2 regions of the Mesorhizobium sp. P3_B5 genome follow, and region 2 is predicted to be linked to the other one. Evidence: predicted binding sites of a transcription regulator. Region 2 holds the regulator's gene; the other holds the start of a gene.
What was found. Region 2 encodes PhoB, which activates phosphate uptake and scavenging genes when phosphate is short. Its sites were predicted from a motif close to TGTCATNNANCTGTCAT; they were not measured.
Positions count from the first base shown of each region.

Region 1 (3,437 bases), on a different contig from region 2:
CGCCCGGCACTGCGCGCCGCCTCGACGATGGCGCGCGCATTCCTGGGACTGTCGGCGAGCGGCTTTTCGGTCAGCAGATGGCAATCATGGGCAAAGGCCGAGAACGCAACGTCGCGCCGCGCGGCGGGAACAACGACGTCGAAAACGGCATCGGGCCGGGTCTGGTCGAGCACCGCGTCGAGGCTGGTGCCGATGACGGCGCCGGTGAGCTCGTATTCGCGCGCCCTCGCCTTCGCCCTGTCGGCGTCAAGGTCGACAAGGCCGACAATGGCGAGCCCGGCAACCTGCCTGGCTGCATCAAGCCAGGCCTTGCTCATCGCTCCGCAACCGACCAGGACGACGTTGATCATCCAGCACTCCTCCCTCTCGGTCCCTCCAGACCGGTCGTCACGGCATTCACGGCTTGATCGTAAACGTTTTTCCGTAAACGTTTACGAGAACACACCCGATGAGGTAGAATGTCAATCGCCTGCTTGTAAAAAATCGTCTTGTCGCCTTGGCCTGAGCAGCCGCCGGTGATAGCGAGGGTTGGGGGAGAACTGTCCTTTGGCGTCCAGCATTCACGACCTTGCACGTCACCTGAACATTTCGATCGGCACCGTGTCGCGGGCGCTGAATGGACGCGCCGACGTCAATGCCGATACGCGTCAGCGCGTGCTGGCGGCGGCCAAGACGCTGAACTATTCGCCGAACCAGTCCGGTCGCAGTCTGCGCCAGGGCGCCACCCATTCGATCGCCTTCATGCTGCAGCCGCATCCGGGTGACCAGCAATATGGCGAGCCGTTCTTCATTCCGTTCCTGATCGGACTCCAGGCTAAACTGGCTGAGAGCGGGCTCGACCTCACCGTGGTCATGGGCGCGCCCGGCGACTATCAGTCGGAACGTCTGCGCCGTGTCGTCGAGACGCGCCGCGCCGACGCCGTGGTGCTTGCCTGGACGCGGCGCGAAGACGAGCGCATCGATTATCTGACCCAGGCCGGCTTCCCTTTCGCCACGCTGGGCCGCAGCCGCTCCGGCGCCAAATCCTATCCCAGCCTCGACCTTGACTTCGAAAAGGCCGGTGCCGACGCGGTCGACCGGTTGGTGGCGCGCGGCCACCGCCGCATCGCCGCCATCCGTCCGTCGCTTGACCTCAATTTCGGCTATCTGTTTCTCGACGGCTATCGCAAGGCCCTGCGGCGGCATGGCATCGAGGTCGACCCCGCCCTGATTGCCTCCGGCTTCATCAACGAGGCCGGCGGCTACGAGGTGACACCGCAGGTCATGCAGGCCAAGCCGACCGCCATCATCTTCAACAATGACGCGATGGCGCTTGGCGGCTGCAAGGCGTTGGCCGAGATGGGCATCAAGCCCGGTCACGACATGGCGGTGACCGTCATCGTCGACACGCCGCTCTGCCGCTACTTCTCACCGGCGCTGACCGCCTTCCGCCCGGCGCTGGAGCCGATGGGCCAAAGGCTCGCCGAGATTCTGCTGGCCTCGATCCCGGCCTTCGCCGGCCCGGACGGCCCGCGCCTCATCCGCGAGGTCTGGCCGCTGGAGTTGGTCGCGCGCGACAGCGATTGATCTGGAGCAGCGGCTGGTGGCTAAGGCCGGTAGCTCAATCCACCTTCTTCTCGCCCCTCTCGCCTGCCTTGACGATATCGCCAGTGGTGAACAGGATCTCCTTCAATTCCGCCCGCCAGTCCGTCTTCTGACGCAGCAGGAATTCCAGATCCATGCCGAAATGCTTGAATTCCTCGCCTTGCGCGTTCTTCATGATCGCCTTGGCCTGAGGGTCTTTTTCCACCGACATGCGCTGTTCGTACCAGCCGATCGCCTCCGCCTCCTCGATCAGCGAGGTGATCATGCGGGCAAAGGTTCGCACCTTCTGCGACAGTTCTTCCGGCGGCTCGTGATACTGATCGAAACCCATTTCTGTCCCTTCCTGATCCCATAGCCCGGCCGATCAAGCGAAGCGGCATCAGGCTTCGTTGCAACGGATCAGAATGGAGAATGGTTCCGGCTGCCGGCGAGCCCGCCCCTGTCACGCCAGTATCATGTTCGCGTCCTAGACCGCTTCCGGGAAAAGGGCTCGCGGCATCGTCCGATGCGACGTGGAGTCCTTTCGGGTTTTGGCCGCTCCAGCTTTGTCGCAAAGAGGATAATCATGAAGAACTCGCACCTAACCCTGTCGCTCGGCGTCGCGCTGGCGCTGTTCGGCGCCGTGACGCCGACGCTGGCCGACGGCACCGCCACCATCGGCGGCCTCGTCAACAAGGGGCTGGTCGGCGTCGGCCGCATCCCGGCCAACCTGAAGGACAAGTTCGGCGAGACCTTCGGCTCCGGCTCCGGCATGTCGATCGACACCGCTGGCTGGACGCATGACGCCGACGGCTACAGGGGCTCGCTGTGGCTGCTGCCGGACCGCGGCTACAACGTCGTCGGCACCACCGACTACCGGCCGCGCCTCAACACGATCGGCATCGAGTTCACGCCGGTGGCACCCGGTGCCGCTGCTGCGGCCGGACAGGAACAGACGGGCGTCAAGGCGACGCTCGCCGACACCATGCTTTTGACCGACGACAAGGGTGCTGACGCCACCGGCCTCGACCCGCTCAACGGCGTTCGCGCGGCAAGCGGCGACCTGCCGATCCTGCCCGAGGTCAACGGCAAGCTGGCGCTCGACAACGAGGCGATCGCGCGGCTGCCCGACGGCACCATGTTCATCTCCGACGAATACGGCCCCAACATCTACCGCTTCTCGGCCGACGGCCATTTGCTGTCGGCCACGCAGCCGCCGGCCGCCCTGGTGCCGATGCGCCATGGCGCGCCGAATTTCGCGTCCGACAATCCGGGCCCGGGTGCGGCCGAGCCCGATCCGAAGGATCCCGACACCGGCCGTCAGAACAACCAGGGCCTCGAAGGCATGGCGCTGACACCGGACGGCAAGTTCCTCATCGCCGTCCTGCAATCGGCGCCGCGGCAGGATGGCGGCGATTCTGGCTCGACGCGCCAGAACACCCGCGCGCTGGTCTATGACGCCTCCGACCTCGCCCACCTCAAACTGGCGCATGAATATATCGTGCCGCTGCCGGTGTTCACCGACGCCACGGGCAAGACCAAGATCGCCGCGCAAAGCGAGATCGTGGCGCTGTCCGACCAGACGTTTCTGATGATCACGCGCGACAGCAACAACGGCCAGGGGCTGAAAGGCGACACCTCGCTTCTGCGCCTGATCAACATCGTCGATCTCTCCGCGGCGACCGACATTGCCAACGGCGCCTTCGACGCTGCCGACAAGTCGGTCGCGCCCAAGGGCGTGCTTGACCCCTCGGTGACGCCGGCCAAGCTGACGCCGTTCATCGACATCAACGACAAGGGTGAGCTCGGCCGCTTCGGCCTGCACAATGGTGCGCCCAACGACAAGAACAACCTCTCCGAGAAGTGGGAAGCGA
Region 1 is NZ_JBFUGR010000004.1:95,379-98,815, forward strand. It holds gene AC1DVW_RS12590 (Gfo/Idh/MocA family protein) at 1-350, opposite strand, end outside; gene AC1DVW_RS12595 (LacI family DNA-binding transcriptional regulator) at 547-1,566, shown strand; gene AC1DVW_RS12600 (ferritin family protein) at 1,601-1,915, opposite strand; gene AC1DVW_RS12605 (esterase-like activity of phytase family protein) at 2,150-3,437, shown strand, end outside.
Region 1: the regulator PhoB is predicted to act here: its motif matches at 2,025-2,041, upstream of AC1DVW_RS12605 (esterase-like activity of phytase family protein).

Region 2 (3,437 bases):
TGATGACAGTGGTGCTGTCGCTGAATTTCCTTTCCGTCGCTGTCATCGACTACGCCGGCCAGGTGGTGGCCGAAGAGCAGCGCCGGCTGGACACGCTGACCATGCCGCGCGACGAACTGATCGGCGAATGTGTCGCCATAGTCAGGCGTCGGCTCGAGGATCCCGACCTCGACACCCACAGCGTCGCCCGCATCGCCATGGGCATCCAGGGCATCACCGATTCGCACGCCCGCGCCATGCTGTGGTCGCCGATCACGCCGCAGACCGACATCGCCTTCGCCGACATACTGGAAGGCGAATTCGGCATTCCGGCCACCATGGAAAACGACTGCAACATGATGGCGGTGGCGCTGCAGTGGCGCGATCCGGTCCGCTACCACGACGATTTCATCGCCATCCTTTTGTCGCACGGCATCGGCATGGGACTGGTGCTGAAGGGCGAGCTGTTCACCGGCACCCATTCCTCGGGCGGCGAGTTCGGCCACATGATCCATCGCCCGGGCGGGGCGCTGTGTCGTTGCGGGCGGCGCGGCTGCGTCGAGGCCTATGCCGGCAACTACGCCATCTGGCGCAACGCCAGGCAATTGGGCGAGGACGCCGAGCCGGTCGCCGATGTCAGCGACGCCGACATGCGGGCGCTCGCCGTCGCGGCACGTGAGAAAGACGGACCGGAGCGCGAGGCCTACCGCAAGGCCGGCGAAGCGCTTGGCTTCGGCCTCGGCAGCCTGTTTGCGCTGATCGATCCGGCGCCGGTCGCCATGGTCGGCGTCAGCGCCGCCGCCTTCGACCTGATCGAACCGGCGCTGCGCGAGGCCATCGCCCAGACCGCCGGCGGCCAGCACTCGAAATCGATCTCCTTCGACACCGAACCGAACGAATTGCCACTGATCCGCGAAGGCTGCGCCATGCGGGCACTGAGCTTCGTCGACCAGGAGATCTTCGCGCCGGGCGGGCAGGCACGGGCTGGCGCTATCGGGAAAGACGTGGCCTGAGGACGACGTCAATCATTGATGCCGCAGATTGTCGCCGACTTTAGAGATTGGCCGAAGCCGTCCCAACGTCGTCATCCCAGGGCGAAGCAGGAGCGAAGCTCCGTCGCGGAGACCCTGGGATCCATGCCGTGAAATCGGTCAAAGAATTCAACGGGGCAGAATTCTGCACAGTAGCAACGCCTTGAGGTCGCGGCATGGATCCTTGGGTCTGCGCCGCGTCGCTACGCTCCTTGCTTCGCCCAAGGATGACGAAGCCATGAGCGGGCTGAGCCAATCATCGACGCGTGAGGTCCGGGAGTGGACGCATTCAACCAATAAACGCTTCCGCGCCGAGGGACCTAGTCTTCGCGGATCGCATAACCGGCGCCCCGAATGGTTCGGATGACATCTGGCATGCGGCCATTGTTGACCGCCTTGCGCAACCGGCCGACATGCACGTCCACCGTGCGTTCGTCGATATAGATCGTCTCGCCCCAGACATTGTCGAGCAACTGGCTGCGCGAGAACACCCGGCCAGGATGACGCATCATGAACTCGAGCAGGCGGAATTCGGTCGGCCCGAGCCGGATCTCGCTTTTCTTGCGATAGACCCTGTGCGATTCGCGGTCGAGCACGATGTCGCCGACCTTCAGCACGCTGGACAGCACTTCCGGCTTGGCGCGGCGCAGCAGCGCCTTGACCCTGGCCATGAACTCCGGCGTCGAGAACGGCTTGACCAGATAGTCGTCGGCGCCGGTCGAGAGGCCGCGCACGCGGTCGCTCTCTTCGCCACGCGCGGTCAGCATGATGATCGGCAGCCGCTCGGTTTCGGGCCGCATCCTGAGACGCCGGCACAGCTCGATGCCGGAAACCGCCGGAACCATCCAGTCCAGCACCAGCAGGTCGGGCACGTTTTCCTGCAGGCGGATCTCAGCTTCGTCGCCGCGCGTCACCACCTCGACCTGGTAGCCTTCGGATTCGAGATTGTAGCGGAGGAGCAGGCCTAGCGGCTCCTCGTCCTCCACCACCATGATGCGTGGCGCGATCATCGGCTGGTCACCCTTGTCGTCATGCCGCCGGCGCGGACATCGCCGTCTCGTCCTGCTTCGGACGATTGGCGGGCAGCTGCGTGCCGGTCAAAACATAATACGCATTTTCGGCGATGTTGGTGACATGGTCGCCGATGCGCTCGAGGTTCTTGGCGCAGAACAGGAGGTGCGTGCACGCGGTGATGTTGCGCGGATCTTCCATCATGTAGGTCAAAAGCTCGCGGAACACCGATGTGTATTTGACGTCGATGCGCTCGTCGTCGTTTCTGAGCTTGGCGAGCGCTGCCGCATCGGCGGCGGCATATTCCTCGACCACCCCTTGCACCTGGATGAGCACAAGTTGAGCCATCGCATCGATGGAATGCGACAGGTCGCGCGGCGTGACGCTGAGGCCGACGGTGCCGACGCGCTTGGCGATGTTCTTGGCGAGATCGCCGATACGCTCGAGGTCGCCGGCCATGCGGATCGACCCGACCACTGCGCGCAAATCGTTGGCCATCGGCTGGCGCTTGGCGATCAGCGTGATGGCGCGGTCGTCCAGCTCGCGCTGGCGCGCATCCATGATGGCGTCGTCGGAGACGACGCGCTGCGCCAGGGCGTTGTCCGAATTGAGCAGCGCCTTGGTCGAGCCGCTGACCATCGAGCCGGCGAGATCGCCCATGTCGCGGATCAGCTTGCTGATCTGCCCCAGCTCTTCATCGAAAGATGCGACGGTATGTTCACCCATGATCCTAGTCCTCGTGCCTGAAACTTCGCTGCCGGAACCGCTCAGCCGAACCGGCCGGTAATGTAGTCCTGGGTGCGCTTGTCGTCGGGGTTGGTGAACATCTTGTCGGTGGCGCCCTCCTCGACGAGGTAGCCGAGATGGAACATCGCCGTGCGCTGCGACACGCGCGCCGCCTGCTGCATCGAGTGGGTGACGATGACGATCGTGTAGTTCTGGCGCAGTTCGTCGATCAGTTCCTCGACACGGGCGGTGGCGATCGGATCGAGCGCCGAGCAGGGCTCGTCCATCAGGATCACCTCGGGCGACACGGCAATGGCGCGCGCGATGCACAGACGCTGCTGCTGGCCGCCGGAAAGGCCGGTGCCGGGTTCCTGCAAGCGGTCCTTGACCTCGTTCCAGATCGCCGCCTTCTTCAGGCTCGACTCGACGATCTGATCCATGTCGGCCTTGCGCTTGGCCAGTCCATGGATGCGCGGGCCGTAGGCGACGTTCTCGTAGATCGACTTCGGGAACGGATTGGGCTTCTGGAACACCATGCCGACGCGCGCCCTCAGTTCGACGACGTCGATGCTCTTGTCGTAGATATCCTCTTCGTCCAGCGTGATCTTGCCGGTCACCCGCGCCGAATCGATGGTGTCGTTCATGCGGTTGAGGCAGCGCAGGAAGGTCGACTTGCCGCAGCCCGACGGG
Region 2 is NZ_JBFUGR010000007.1:113,075-116,511, reverse strand. It holds gene AC1DVW_RS19280 (ROK family protein) at 1-992, shown strand, start outside; gene phoB (phosphate regulon transcriptional regulator PhoB) at 1,331-2,020, opposite strand; gene phoU (phosphate signaling complex protein PhoU) at 2,040-2,747, opposite strand; gene pstB (phosphate ABC transporter ATP-binding protein PstB) at 2,789-3,437, opposite strand, start outside.